DNA from 2 places in the Paenibacillus sp. FSL R5-0810 genome. Region 1 is predicted to be linked to the other one. Evidence: riboswitches for the same ligand, from Rfam matches in the RefSeq annotation. Region 1 holds a riboswitch; the other holds the start of a gene.
What was found. A riboswitch is a leader RNA that binds a small molecule or an ion and turns the genes downstream of it on or off. The one in region 1 is predicted to bind FMN.

Region 1 (7,542 bases):
GCTGCATGTTTCCGACTACGTTAAAGCGATTACGGATGCGGTGAAGACCCATTTTGCCGGCATTGACAGCGAGCTGCCTGAGATTTGGGTAGAGCCTGGCCGCAGTATCGTGGGTGAAGCAGGCACCACGCTCTATACGGTAGGGACCAGCAAGGACATTCCGGGCGTGCGGAAATACGTGGCCGTAGACGGCGGAATGACTGACAACCCGAGACCGGCCCTGTACGAATCGAAATATGAGGCCATTCTGGCCAACCGTGCAAACGAGAAGCCGGAGGAGACGGTTTCGATTGCAGGCAAGTGCTGCGAGAGCGGTGACATGCTGATCTGGGACCTGGATCTGCCTAAGGTTAACACGGGAGACCTGCTGGCCGTATCCTGCACAGGGGCTTACAACTATTCCATGGCAAGCAACTACAACCGCATCCGCAGACCTGCCGTCGTTTTTGTTAAGGATGGTCAGAGCCGGCTTGTCGTTCGCCGTGAGTCGCTCCAGGATATTATCAGCAATGACGTCGTTCCTGCCCGGATCGCCAAAGAAACCGTTACAAGCTAAGTCGTTTCCATCGGCAGAACCAGCGCCTTACAAGGTGTGAGTCAGCATCCGAGGATTCCTTTAAAAGCCCGCCAGACCGCTTGATCGGTTTGGTTGGGCTTTTTTACAGACCAAATAGCCTTCGCGGACGATGGACGCTGAAAGCATCTAAGCGTGAAGCCCCCCTCAAGATGAGATTTCCCAGTATGTAAGACTAAAGATGCGGGTTCATTTTGCGTCCCAAGTTATTTCATAGTAAACTAGAACTTGCATGTTTTATGAAATGCGTATCTTAGGGAATGTACATCGAAAGGAGATATTCGATATGGCAAAAAAAGCGAGAATCACACTGGAAAACGGCAAAGAGGTACTGCTCGATCTGTTTGAGAAGGATGCGCCGAACACGGTTGCTAATTTTGAAAAGCTTGCGAATTCCGGCTTCTATAACGGTCTAGTATTCCACCGCGTCATTCCGGGCTTCGTTGCTCAAGGCGGCTGCCCGAACGGAACAGGTACAGGCGGACCGGGCTACACGATCGATTGCGAGATCAACCCGAACAAGCATGAGCGTGGAAGCCTGGCTATGGCGCATGCCGGACGCAACACGGGCGGAAGCCAGTTCTATGTATGCTATGAGCCGCAGCCTCACTTGGACGGACAGCATACCGTATTCGGCAAGGTCGTTGAAGGCATGGAGCATATCGATGCTTTTAAAGGCCGCGACAAGATGGAAAAAGTCGAAGTATTCGAAGCGTAACATGTAAGTGTTGGATGGACAGGCCACTCTTGTGGGGGCCTGTTTTTTTATGCGTGGGTTCGGCCATGTATGGAACTTCCTGGCGGACAGCATGTGCGCGGCTGTCCAATACCTAGCCGTCGGTGATAGACTGCTCATGAGAGGTGCAAAGCCGGTGTACTAGGGTTACTGCAACACGGAGACACCCTTAAAAGGCAGAAATCAACGGAGCAGGCGGAATTCCTCAGAAGAAGCGAAGCGTGCCCCTATATTCCCGGATTTCGGCATTGGGAAGTCAATTCAAGGAAATCCGGGAATAACAGGGATCGTAGGAGGGATCCGCATGCGGAATTTTGAGTTACCCAGAGGCCTTGAAGGGTTATCCGCAAGCATAGCCGCTAATTAGTTTACTCCAGATCAAGACGAAGCCGGTAGAAACAACGCCCGCAGTTCTTCCGGAACCGGTCGGCTCTTGCGGGTGCGGATATCGATCGTCACGATCGTTACAGCGGCATCGGCGCAAAGCTCCCCGTCCGTGTTATGGATCTGCTGAAGCAGCACAAAGCTGCTTAGTCCAAGCTTGTGAGACTCGGTTGAAATGTTCAGGCGCTCTCCCTGCCTGCATTCCTTCCTGTAATTAATATTAATGTTGACCGTGACAGTCTGCACACCCAATCCTTTCAGTACATCGTAGTGCAGATTCCCCGCCTCGTACCATTCTTCTCTTCCCCATTCCAGGTACTCCAGATATTTGGCGTTATTCACATGACCATTCACATCGATTTCCGTCGGTCTTACGATGATGTTAAGCGAGGTTTTCATTTACATGATCTCCTTTAACCTATACAATTCACGGTTTATCCTCCGCATTACTTGGTTCTCGTTGAGCGCACCGATTTCCTCCCGAACCTGCAACGGATATGAATTTATACAACCAAAAAGTTAATGACTAAATAAAAGTTAGTTAATTATCTTGCTTTTTTGCCTATGGAGTGTTAAGATTCATCGTAAGCAACAGCTAATTTCATATTGAATCCTTCGGGGCAGGGTGAAATTCCCTACCGGCGGTGATGATTGCAGCTCCGGCTGCGACTTAGTCCGTGACCCGGATACGTTATCGTATGCGGTGGACCTGGTGAAATTCCGGGACCGACAGTATAGTCTGGATGGGAGAAGGAACGAAAGTGGACTTGAGAGCATGTACAATAGCTATCTCTTGTCTTAGCTTTCTGATGTCATGCGTTATGTGAGGCTTTTCACATATGACGATTCTAGAGCGGGTGTGCTTTTTAAAGCGCCGCTTCTTTGGACGTTATATGAGAACCTCGGAACTAACGGTTATTTATGATGTCGTAAAGTGAACTGGTTTATTACGCCCTGTTTTGGATGAATCGCTTATCCTGAAACAGGGCTTTTTTATTCTGGAAAGGGGCTTGGGTAGCATGGAAGTCGTCAACGATGAATTTTATATGTCGCTTGCGCTGGATATGGCGGAACGCGCGCAAGGCCAGACCGGCATTAACCCCGTCGTCGGCTGTGTCGTCGTGAAGGACGGTGCTCTTGCGGGCGTCGGCGCCCATCTGGAGCGGGGAACGCCGCATGCTGAGGTCCATGCACTGAATATGGCCGGGAGCAAGGCGGCCGGAAGCACCGTGTATGTAACCCTTGAGCCCTGCAGCCATTACGGAGCGACTCCTCCATGCAGCGAGAGGCTCATAGCGGAAGGTGTTAAACGGGTCGTTGTCGCCTGCCAGGACCCCAATCCGCTGGTTGCCGGCCGTGGTCTGCAGATGCTGCGGGCAGCGGGCATTGAAGTGACGACAGGCGTCCTCGAAGAGCGGGCCGTCCGGTTGAACGAAGCCTTCAACAAATTTATTACGACCGGACTGCCGTTCGTCACCTTGAAGACAGCCAGTACGCTGGACGGGAAAATCGCCTCAAAGACCGGCGACAGCAAGTGGATATCCAATGAGGTGTCCCGGGAGCTGGTGCACACTCTCCGGCATCGACACCAGGGAATCATGGCAGGGGTTGCCACCGTTATTGCGGACGATCCGTCGCTGACGACGAGACTCCGCGTTGAAGGTCTTCAGCCCGTACGAATCATCGTGGATTCGCAGCTTCGCATCCCTTTGAATTGTCGTGTAGTCAGTGATGGCGCTGCCAAAACAGTCGTGCTGGCCACGGAGCTGGCCGACAAGGCGAAGCGGACCGCGCTGGAAGAACGGGGGGTGCAGATTCTGGTCTGCGGTCCCGGCCCGAGAGTCGACCTGCAGGCTGCGCTTATGGAGCTTGGTCGCATGGGCATCGCCTCCATCCTGGTTGAAGGAGGAGGAACCTTAAGCGGAAGCTTGCTGGAGAACAAACTGGTGGATCGCATCATCCAATTCATTGCCCCGAAGATTATTGGAGGGTTCGATGCACCGGGAAACTATATGTTCAGCGGGTATGAGCTGATGAGCGAAGCGATTGAGCTGACAGGACTCGAGACCCAAAGACTTGGCGACAATATTTATGTGACCGGCCAGCCGGTATGGAAGTCGTAAACGATTGAATGAAAGGAGGGATAGGATATGTTTACAGGGCTGATTGAAGAGATCGGCGAGATGAGACGAATCGGCCGCCAAGGCGAAGCGATGGTGCTCAGCATTTCGGCAAGCAAGGTCCTGGATGATCTAAAGCTAGGCGATAGTGTTGCTGTCAACGGGGTTTGCTTGACCGCGACAACGATCGATAAAGACAGCTTTACCGTCGATGTCATGCCGGAAACGTATCGAAACACCAATCTGAAGCAGCTACAACCGGGAAGCAAAGTCAATCTGGAACGGGCCATGGCAGCCGGCGGACGATTCGGCGGTCATATCGTACAGGGACATGTGGATGGGGTCGGCGTGATTCGAAGCGTGAGATCCGATCAGAATGCGGTCGTCTATGAAATTGCCCCGTCGAACGACGATGTGTTCAAATATATCCTTCCGAAAGGGTCCGTAACGCTGGACGGAATCAGTCTGACCGTCGTTCGAACGACGGATCATTCCTTCACCGTCTCCATCATTCCCCACACGCTTGCCGAAACGGTGCTGGCTTATAAGGGACCGGGGGATACGATTAACATCGAGTGCGATATTTTGGGCAAATACGTCGAGCATCTGCTGAATTACGGCAGTGAAGGAAACAGCTCCAGAAGAAGCAAAGCGGGGATTAGCCGGGATTATCTAGCCGAGCACGGATTTGCTTGATTGAAGCATCAGATTGCCCCGAACGTTTAGACTTACGAGAAGGAGGAGTAGGAATGGAAGAGCGATTTTCTTTTCATACCATAGAAGAAGCTTTGCAGGATTTGAAGGAAGGGAAGATCGTTATCGTCGTTGACGATGAAGACCGCGAGAATGAAGGGGATTTTATCGCTCTGGCCGAAAAGGCAACCCCCGAGGTGATCAATTTCATGATTACGGAAGGGCGTGGACTGGTGTGTCTCCCGATGACGCCCTCGCGGGCTCAGGAGCTGGATCTGAAACCGATGGTTAGCCAAAATACGGACTATCATGGAACGGCCTTCACCGTTTCCATCGACCATAAAGATACGACAACCGGCATATCGGCCTATGAGCGCTCCGTAACGGTTCGCGGCATTATGGACCCGAATGCGACCGCAGCGGATTTCCGCAGACCGGGCCATATGTTCCCGCTGATTGCCAAAGAAGGGGGCGTCCTTCGCCGGGCAGGTCACACGGAGGCGGCTGTCGATCTTGCGAAGCTGTGCGGCTCTTACCCTGCCGGTGTCATCTGCGAAGTCATCAAGGAAGACGGAACCATGGCGCGTCTGCCGGATCTGATCGAAATATCGAAGAAGCACGGGATGAAGCTGATCAGCATCAAGGATCTGATTCATTACCGCAATGAGAAGGAGAAGCTGGTGCAGCGGGAAGTGGCGGTGCGGATGCCGACGGATTACGGGGTATTCCAGGCCGTGGCTTACACGAACGATGTCGACAACAAGGAGCATGTAGCGTTGGTCAAAGGCCAGATTAACGGCGATGAGCCGGTGCTGGTTCGCGTCCATTCGGAATGCCTGACCGGGGATGTCTTCCACTCCCACCGCTGCGACTGCGGCCCGCAGTTCGAGGCCGCGCTGCGGCAGATCGAGGAGGCCGGCAACGGCGTGCTGCTGTACATGCGCCAAGAGGGACGCGGCATCGGCTTGATCAACAAGCTGAAGGCATATAAGCTGCAGGAGGAGGGCTTCGATACGGTCGATGCCAACCTGAAGCTGGGCTTCCCGGCGGATTTAAGAGATTACGGCATTGGAGCGCAGATCCTAAAGGATCTCGGCATTCGGAAGATTCGGCTGCTTACCAACAACCCGCGGAAGATCAAGGGCCTGGAGGGATATGGGCTTGAAGTTGTGGAGCGGGTGCCGATCCAGATGCCGGAGAACGAGGACAATACCGGATACCTGCATACAAAGCAGGCTAAGCTTGGGCATATGCTGAAGTTCGACGATTTGGAGCAGAACGAGAGCGCTAATTCGTAAAGGGAAATGCCCCGGCGGAAACGATTTTCAAATAATCGCTCTCTGCTTCAATCGATGATGCCTCCGTCGCATCGGCCAAAAGCTCAAAGCAGCTGCCCGCGCCCCCATCGTTGAATGGACCCAGCGGAGCGGCGGAATGCAGCAGGAGAAGCGAAGCGTTCGCCTTTGCCTCCGGATTCCTACCTTGTGTGTAAGTTATCCAGGGAATCCGGTGGCAACAGCGATCGGAAGCTGCATGTGACGCGCAGCGGACAACTTTCTGAATAAATGCGCCCACCAATTAAGGGGGCATGAATCCTCCAACTCTACGACGTAGTGATTCCAGATGCATTCGCCAACGCCGACGAGCCTCGAAGCAGCAGCCCGCAGTTGCTACAAGAATGGACCCAGCGAAGCGGCGGAATGCAGCAGGAGAAGCGAAGCGTTCGCCTTTGCCGCCGGATTCCTACCTTGTGTGTAAGTCATTCAGGGAATCCGGAGGCAACAGCGATCGGAAGCTGCATCCGGTGCGCAGCGGACAACTTTCTGAATAAATGCGCCCCCCAATTAAGGGGGCATGAATCCCCGACTCCGCAAGCGTAATGGTCCATGACGCATTCGCCAACGCCGACGAGCCTCGAAGCAGCAGCCCAACATCCGCAACCTGAATGGACCCAGCGGAGCGGCGGAATGCAGCAGGAGAAGCGAAGCGTTCGCCTTTGCCTCCGGATTCCTACCTTGTATATAAGTCGTTCAGGGAATCCGAAGGCAACAGCGATCGGAGGCAGCATCCGGTGCGCAGCGGACAACTTTCTGAATAAATGCGCCCACCAATTAAGGGGGCATGAATCCTCCAACTCTACGACGTAATGGTTCCAGATGCATTCGCCAACGCCGACGAGCCTCGAAGCAGCAGCCCCGCATCGGCAACCTGAATTGACCCAGCGGAGCGGCGGAATGCAGCAGGAGAAGCGAAGCGTTCGCCTTTGCCGTCGGATTCCTACCTTGTGTGTGAGTCGTTCAGGGAATCCGGTGGCAACAGCGATCGGAAGCCGCATCCGACGCGCAGCGGACAATGCAAGAATCGCATCAACGAGCGCTCATCGAGCGCAAAAGTGCAGCATGCATCAACAATAACAATACTCCCATTTGAAAGGATGACCATAACCATGGCAAACATTTTCGAAGGCAACTTAGTATCGGAAGGCTTGAAATACGGAATCGTGGTAGGCCGGTTTAATGAATTTATTACCAGCAAGCTGCTGAGCGGCGCGCTCGACGCGTTGAAGCGTCACGGCGTGCAGGATGATGAGGTGGATGTAGCATGGGTGCCGGGCGCATTCGAAATTCCGTTGATCGCCCAAAAAATGGCAGAAAGCGGCAAATACGACGCCATCATTACCTTGGGCACCGTCATTCGCGGATCGACAACCCATTACGATTACGTGTGCAATGAAGTGGCGAAGGGCGTGTCGGCGATCAACCTGAAGACCGGTGTGCCAACCATCTTCGGCGTCGTGACGACGGAGAACATTGAGCAGGCCGTTGAACGCGCCGGAACGAAGGCTGGCAACAAAGGCTGGGATTCCGCGATGGCGGCGATCGAAATGGCAAACTTGACGAAAAGCTTAAAATAGTGCTTATTTAATGTAGTGCTCTTTTTCATCAGAGCACTGCATTTTATTTTTATGGCGGGAGGATTCACCGTGAGCGTATTATATAAGCTGGAGACGTTTGAAGGACCGCTCGATCTGCTGC
Region 2 (7,542 bases), 890 kb from region 1:
GTAAGGAGGAAGCAGCTATGCCCCAAAGCCGGAGCGAACGCATTGCCGGAATCTGTATTTACATTATATTATCATTAATTTCGCTTGTTGTATTGTATCCGTTATATTTTGTGCTTATCGCTTCGATCAGCGCGCCGGAGACGGTAATGCGCGGAGAAGTATGGCTGTGGCCCAAGGAATTGTCGTTTGTCGGATACGAGCGGCTGTTCGCCAACAAGGAGATCATTCAAGGATTTCTGAACACCGTTCTCTATACGGTAACGGGGACGGCGCTGAACCTCGTGATGACGATCGCGGCGGCGTATCCGTTATCGAGGGCGGACTTTAAGGGACGCAACGGGTTCATGCTCATCATCGTCTTCACCATGTTCTTCAGCGGCGGCATGATTCCGAGCTACCTGCTGGTTAAGGAGCTTGGCATGCTCGATACGATCTGGGCTATGATTATTCCGTCCGCGGTATCGGTATGGAACATCATCATCATGCGTACGTTCTTCCAGAACTCCATTCCGAAGGAGATGCAGGAAGCGGCCTTCATCGACGGCTGCTCGAATATGCGGGTGCTGTTTCGCATCGTGCTTCCGCTCTCCGGTCCGATCCTGGCGGTTATGGTGCTGTTCTACGCGGTCGGCCACTGGAATTCCTATTTCACCGCCCTGATCTATCTATCCGACCGGTCGAATTATCCGCTGCAGCTGTTCCTGCGGGAAATTCTCGTCCAAGGGCAGATGCAGGAAATGGTCGATATCAGCGACGATTCGCTGGCCCGGAGTCTGATGGATGCGGAAGCAATCAAATACGCGGCGGTCATTGTGACGAATCTGCCGATGCTGCTCTTGTATCCGTTCTTGCAGAAGTATTTTGTCAAGGGAGTCATGATTGGAGCCATTAAAGGCTGACATATTCAAATGATAAGACTATAGGAGGCAGTGACAATTATGGTGAAAAAATGGGTTTCACTCACATTGACAGCGGTGCTGGCAGCGGGGCTGCTGGCTGGCTGCGGGAGCAAAAGCGGGGATGGCGCAACGAAGGAGGGGGAGACGGCCAAGTCCAATTTCAACGAGACCGGCATGCCGATCGTAAATGAACCGCTCAACCTGACCTTCTTCACGGGCAAATCGCCGACAAACGGAAGCAAGTTCGAGGATACGCTCGTATGGAAGACGTATAAGGACATGACCAACATGAACATTACGTTCAACCTTGTTCCGTTCGAGACGCTGACCGAGAAGCGGAACCTGGCGCTTGCCGGCGGGGATTATCCGGACGTGTTCTACTCCGCCCGGGTAGGGTCGGCTGAGCTGACGCGCTACGGCGAGCAAGGCGTCTTCATTCCGCTGAATGACCTGATCGATAAATATGCGCCGAATTTCAAGAAGCTGATGGAGCAGTACCCGGATATCCGCAAGGGCTTGACGATGCCGGACGGCAACATTTATTCCCTGCCATCCTTCTACGATCCGGAGCTGCTCTCGATGCTGATCGGTACGCCGCTGTGGATCAATCAGGAATGGCTGGATAAGCTCGGTATGGAGGAGCCGAAGACTACCGAGGAGTTCTACGCCTACCTGAAGGCGGTTAAGGAAACCGACCTGAACGGCAACGGCAAGCATGACGAGATTCCATACTCTGCAACGGGCATCACCGGTCTCGTTGACCATTTGAAAGGCTCCTGGGGCCTTGGAACGAGCGGGCTTGGCCATAAGTTCGTCGATGTCGATCCGGAAACAGGCAAGCTGCGGTTTACGAAGGCGGAGCCGAAATACAAGGAAATGCTGGAGTTCATGAACAAGCTGTATAAGGAAGGACTGCTGGATAAAGAGATCTTCACGATTGAAGGCGGCGCTTTGAACGCGAAAGGGCAGGAAGGCTTGCTCGGGGCTACCGTCGTGCCGAATCCGGAGACCGTCATGGGACGCAAGGAATATATCGGTCTCGGTGCGCTCAAGGGACCTCACGGCGATCAGCTGTACTCCCACGTGAAGGTGCCAATGGTCCACGTAGGGGCATTTGCGATCACGGACAAGAACCCGAATCCGGAGGCGACGATTCGCTGGATGGATTACTTCTATGGCGATGAGGGAGCGCAGTTCTACTTCATGGGTAAAGAAGGCGAGACCTACACGAAGAATGCCGACGGTCAGCTTGAATATGTGAAGGAAATTACCGAAAATCCGGACGGCTTGACACAGGACCAGGCGCTGGCGAAGTACTTTACATGGCTTGGCGGCAGCTATCCGGGATTGGTGCGGGAGAGCTGGTTCAAGGGCTCCGAGACGCTTCCGAGCGCGATGGCGGCAGCCGAGAAGGCGGAGCCTTATGCAGTGAAGGAAATTCTGTATAACTTCAACTTTACGCTGGAAGAGACGGATATCATGTCCTCGATCGGCAAGGATATTCAGGATTATGTCACCGAGATGGAGGCGAAGTTCGTCAATGGCTCCGCATCCTTCGACCAGTGGGACGAGTACGTGAACACGCTGAACAAGATGGGCCTGGAGGAATACATGCGAGTGTATCAGGCGGCATACGACCGCTACCAGGCGGAGTAACAAGCGGTTGGTTTAGGGTATAAGCTATTATTGTGCAAGCATGAGCAGCCCGCTCAAGGGAATATCCCTTGATTGCGGGCTGTTTCCGTTATTCCTGAGAGGTATTGCTCGTATATATGCGCTGAGGTTTGATATAAAGGCATAGACGTCAATTACGCATCTCCAAGCAGCACGATCAGGGGCATTGTGGAAAGAACGTGTCCGACTGGCGCCGTGATTTTTGCTGGTGATTTTCTCTATATGGAATGGTAATATTTATGAAAAGATGTTGACCCGCAGGTCGTTGCAGCGTCAGGAGCTCAAGTCATCATTGGCGGGAGTTATGATGATGGTTTAAGAGGGGGCTGTGTAGCGATGGAGCGGAAGGTTTCCATGAAGAAGATTCCAAAAGGGGTAGCGGAATGGGTATTCAGGCCGAGACGCAGGTACGGGCGCTTTCCGAGAATCGAGCGGATGGTGGAATTGCTGTTCAAAGCGATACTCATTTTTTGGGCTTTTATCGTGATTCGCTGGTTTATCCTGATCACGGTTGCGACGATGAGGCATTTCGGCGTGTTTGATTAAGCAGTATCATTGTCAAAGAGCTGTCCATTATAAGACAGGACTAGAATCAGAGTGAAAAAAGTTGTGGTAACTATTATATATTTGCTGTATAATTGTTAGTAAAGAAAAATATATCTTTTTAATTTGAAAGAAAAATGTATTTTCATGAAACCATTCATGGTATAATTTCCATACCATACAACATCAACCGGGATACCCTGGTTTGAGTTTGTTGCAGCATTTAAAAAATAAAACATGAATATGGATCTTCGGGGTAAGGTGAAATTCCTGACCGGCGGTGATGCTTCGATTCGAAGCTTAGCCCGCGACTCGCGACAAAACAGCCTTCGCAAGGCCTGCAATCGCGACTGACTTGGTGCAATTCCAAGGCCGACGGTATAGTCCGGATGGGAGAAGATCAAAGCTTGGTTTGCTGTGGATTTTTTTCGAAAAATCGCATGATAGCAGGCTTATTTGATCAGCCCCCGTTTACGCCGACATTGCTCGGCAGGCGGGGGCTTTCTGCTGGTAAGACCTCCGTATTCAGGATGAGGAGAGGTAAAGATGGATAACGTAAATATCGGTGTCAAGGTCAAGCCTTACGACTCCGGCGCACAAGCAAGGGGCCGAATGCGGGGAGGATTTTGGCTTGTCGTATTGGGAGCGGCCCTCTGGGGCGTGGACCCTTTGTTCAGGGTCATTCTTCTGAAAAACCTGACGTCGGCGCAGATTGTTTTGCTCGAGCACATCATCATTTCCTTGATTGCCATTCCGGTTTTGTGGAGAAACCGCGTTGAATTGCGAGGTATCGGCTGGCGCCATGTCGGAGCGCTGCTGTTTATTTCCTGGGGCGGCTCCGCGCTGGCCACGATCCTGTTCACGATGGGCCTGTCAAACGGCAACCTGAACGCCGTCCTGCTGCTGCAGAAGCTTCAGCCGCTGTTTGCGATCATGCTCGCCAGCCTGCTTCTGAAGGAGAAGCTGCCTCGCCACTTTGGCATTTTGCTTATTGTTGCTCTGGCGGGCACTTATCTGCTTACCTTTGGCATGACGCTGCCTATTGGTCACTGGAACGATTTTGTGCAGATCGGAAGCCTCTTATCGTTGGGCGCAGCCGCATTATGGGGCGGCTCGACGGTGATGGGACGGCTGATGGTCGGCAAGCTGAAGTATGAGACGGTGACCTCGCTGCGCTTCGTGCTGGCGCTGCCGCTGCTGACCTTCATGACGTGGAACGAAGGAGCCGCATGGAATATGCCGGCATTCGGTACCGGCGCTTTTGCCGCGGTATCCTTGAATCTGATCGGCCAGGCGCTGCTGCCGGGACTCTTGAGCCTGCTGGTGTATTATAAAGGGCTGACTACTACGAAGGCCTCCGTCGCAACGCTTGCCGAGCTGAGCTTCCCTATGGTCGGCGTTCTCATTAACTGGATCGTATTCCAGGAGGTTGTGACAAGCGCCCAGCTGCTGGGCTTTCTGCTGATCTGGATCGTTCTGTTTGTCATATCGAGGCAGTCGGAATCGTCTGAGCGGACGCTATCGTAATGAATGACTTCTTAATGAATAATTCATAGTCTAAAGCTTCACGGCGTGTAACTTCCATGCTGCATGATTTCATAACCGTCGTTAACAGCCTTTTTCCCTTGGTAACGGAGCTATCTTCGCTTCTAACCTGCGGGGAGAAGGCTTTTTTCATAGGTCTGGATAAAAAAGCAGTTGAAATCGGAGCAACTCTCGATTAAAGTGGTAACCAACTGCCATACTAGTATGAAAAGGTGGATGGGTTGCCTATGACTATAACGGTCCAAGATGTCATTGATCGATTAACGGGACAATCCGGATCGCCGGATGCCTCGGTCGACGGAATCGTGGCGGGGGACGGGGGCGCGGCTGTTCGGGGAATTGCGGTTGCCTTCATTGCTTCGCACGACGTGATCGTACGGGCGGCGGAATTGGGCGCGAATTTGTTGATTACGCATGAGGGCGTCTTTTACAGCCATCATGAAGCTGGGCCGGATCATTTGGGGGACAGCCCGGTCGTTCAGGCCAAGCTGGAGCGTATCCGCTCCGAGGGGATGAATATATACCGGCTGCATGATGCTCCGCATCGGACCGAGCCCGACGTGATAACCGAAGGGCTGGTTAAAGCCTTGGGCTGGAATGACCTGCTCGAGAAGCATCTGCTAACAGCGGCCATCGTGGTTCTGCCGGAGGGGATGACCGTTCAAGAGATCGCGGAATATATCAAGGATCGGCTGCATCTGCCGTACGTTCGCTTTGTGGGCAGCCGGGACACGGTATGCAAACGGATCGGAATCGCGGTTGGCTATCGGGGAGGCGGGCAGCACGCCATTCCGCTGTATGAACACGAGCGGATGGATATGCTGATTGCAGGCGAAGGACCGGAATGGGAGACGCCCGAATACGTCGCCGATGCGGCTGCGCAAGGACGGGACCAAGCGCTGATGCTGCTCGGGCATGGGGCGAGCGAGGAGCCGGGCATGCGGCTGGTTGCCGATCGGCTTCGGGACTATTTTCAGGAGCTTCCCGTTCATTTTCTCCCGGCACGTCCGTTGATTCATATCATCTAGACTTAAACTTGTTCGGTCGATGTACTACTGTATCTGGAAAGATATCGAGAGAGAGAGAATATCAAGAAATTGTATGGATAGAAAGAGGTAACCGTATGTCAACAGGGCCAAGGATCAAAGGATCGACCCGGGATTATTCATATCATCTATTAAAAGACCGTATTATGCGCCTCGATCTGGAGCCGGGCACCAAAATATCGGAGAAGGAAATCGCCGAAGAGCTGCAGGTCAGCCGAACGCCGGTACGCGAAGCTTTCATGAAGCTTGCCGAGGAGGAGCTGCTGGATATCATTCCGCAGAGCGGGACGCTTGTATCCAGGATCAACCTTTCGCATGTGGAGGAGGGTCGGTTTATCAGGGAGAAGATTGAGAAGGAGATCGTTGCGCTGGCTTGCGAGCGTTTCCCGGAGGAGCACCGTTTTCGCTTGGAGACCAATCTTGCGCTGCAGGATGTGAGCGCGGACAACCGCAACCGATATAAGCTGTTCGAGCTGGACGAAGAGTTCCATCAAATACTGTTCGCAGGCACGGGGAAGGAACGGACATGGAAAATGCTCCAGCAGCTCAATATCCACTTCAACAGGCTGCGTCTGCTGCGGCTCTCGATGGACTCCAACTGGGAGACGATCATTGCCCAGCATAAGGAGATTTATCGGCTGATCGTGAGCGGGGAGACGGAGCAGGCCGTGAAGACCATGGAAGGCCATTTGCGCCTGGTCGTTGTGGAGCAGGACCTGCTTCGCCAGAAGTACCCTCAATATTTCATATAACAGCTGAAAAAAAGATGGCCCCTCTATCGGCAGAGGCCATCTTTTTTTGCTTGAGCCTGATGAACAGGCTTATCGTATCGATCGTTGAATGACTTGATCGAGAAGATCCGCAACGCGCGACGGTCCTTCTTGAAGATCCGCGCTGCTCAGCGTCAACCAGCTGTGGCGCTCATCCATATCCAGCGAGCGTTCAAGCCAGCCTGCAACACCGCTTCCCTTCCGGTCAACCTCGACCAGAACCGAAATTCCGTCGCGCTGGGGATACAGAATCAGCTCCAGCTCACGCATCCGGCTTGCGTATTCACGTCCCGGATAGAATTCAATTTCCTGCACGAACGGAACCCCGCGTCCCAGTCGGGAATGATATTCGCAGGAGGCCGTTTTAAACTGGAACCCGAGCTCGGAAGCCGCGTCGAATATAACAGCTGCCTCCGGCCCTGGCGTAACCTCAATATAGTCGTAATCCTTCGGATCGATTGCATTTTCGATATCAAGTCCGGTATGGACCCATACCCGCTGTCTGGAGAGCGTGAGCGGCGTTTCCAGCGGAAGCGGGAAGGAGAACGGGATTTCCAGTTCATCGCCCGCCTTTACAAGCAGGGAGTCGGTAATGCTAACCTTAGCCAGCACGCAGGATTCCGTGAATTTGCTGTCATCCCGCTCGCGGATATACTCGGTCATTACCTTTAGGTAGATGCGGTCCACCTTCTGTTCCACATTGCCGCCCCGAATATAGACGATCCCGCTTACTTCCTCCCCCGGATAATATGAGGATTTCTCCAGGCGGGTATCAATCTGCGCTGCGCCGATCCCGACGCTGGCCAAAATTTTGTTAAAAAACGACATGAACGTTGTCCTCCTTAAAGTATATAAGACGAACGATTGAACTGAATGTGGGCCAAGTACGTAAAATGTTCCTACAATCGTGCCCGCAGCCCATTCATTGGTTCATCCTATATTAGGATGTATAATACTGGCTTATACGGACAAAAGCGGCCGGAAGTTTCTTACATCAAGGCATTTTTTAAAAAATATTTTTTAGGGAAATAAAGTGGTGCTCTCGCAGATTCGCCGTGCCGACAC

Region 2: it holds a riboswitch for FMN, as region 1 does, so the genes downstream of both, MKX76_RS16245 (DMT family transporter) here and ribD (bifunctional diaminohydroxyphosphoribosylaminopyrimidine deaminase/5-amino-6-(5-phosphoribosylamino)uracil reductase RibD) in region 1, are expected to answer to the same signal.

What each region holds. Positions count from the first base shown of each region.
Region 1 covers NZ_JBBOCF010000001.1:2,693,873-2,701,414, reverse strand. The annotation lists gene lysA (diaminopimelate decarboxylase) at 1-556, shown strand, start outside; gene MKX76_RS12240 (peptidylprolyl isomerase) at 861-1,292, shown strand; gene MKX76_RS12235 (acyl-CoA thioesterase) at 1,689-2,093, opposite strand; FMN riboswitch at 2,302-2,453, shown strand; gene ribD (bifunctional diaminohydroxyphosphoribosylaminopyrimidine deaminase/5-amino-6-(5-phosphoribosylamino)uracil reductase RibD) at 2,714-3,817, shown strand; gene ribE (riboflavin synthase) at 3,845-4,510, shown strand; gene MKX76_RS12220 (bifunctional 3,4-dihydroxy-2-butanone-4-phosphate synthase/GTP cyclohydrolase II) at 4,564-5,805, shown strand; gene ribH (6,7-dimethyl-8-ribityllumazine synthase) at 6,954-7,421, shown strand; gene MKX76_RS12210 (segregation and condensation protein A) at 7,473-7,542, shown strand, end outside.
Region 2 covers NZ_JBBOCF010000001.1:3,580,174-3,587,715, reverse strand. The annotation lists gene MKX76_RS16265 (ABC transporter permease) at 1-4, shown strand, start outside; gene MKX76_RS16260 (carbohydrate ABC transporter permease) at 18-899, shown strand; gene MKX76_RS16255 (extracellular solute-binding protein) at 939-2,555, shown strand; gene MKX76_RS16250 (hypothetical protein) at 2,910-3,119, shown strand; FMN riboswitch at 3,360-3,521, shown strand; gene MKX76_RS16245 (DMT family transporter) at 3,663-4,643, shown strand; gene MKX76_RS16240 (Nif3-like dinuclear metal center hexameric protein) at 4,889-5,689, shown strand; gene MKX76_RS16235 (GntR family transcriptional regulator) at 5,785-6,459, shown strand; gene MKX76_RS16230 (sporulation protein) at 6,529-7,305, opposite strand.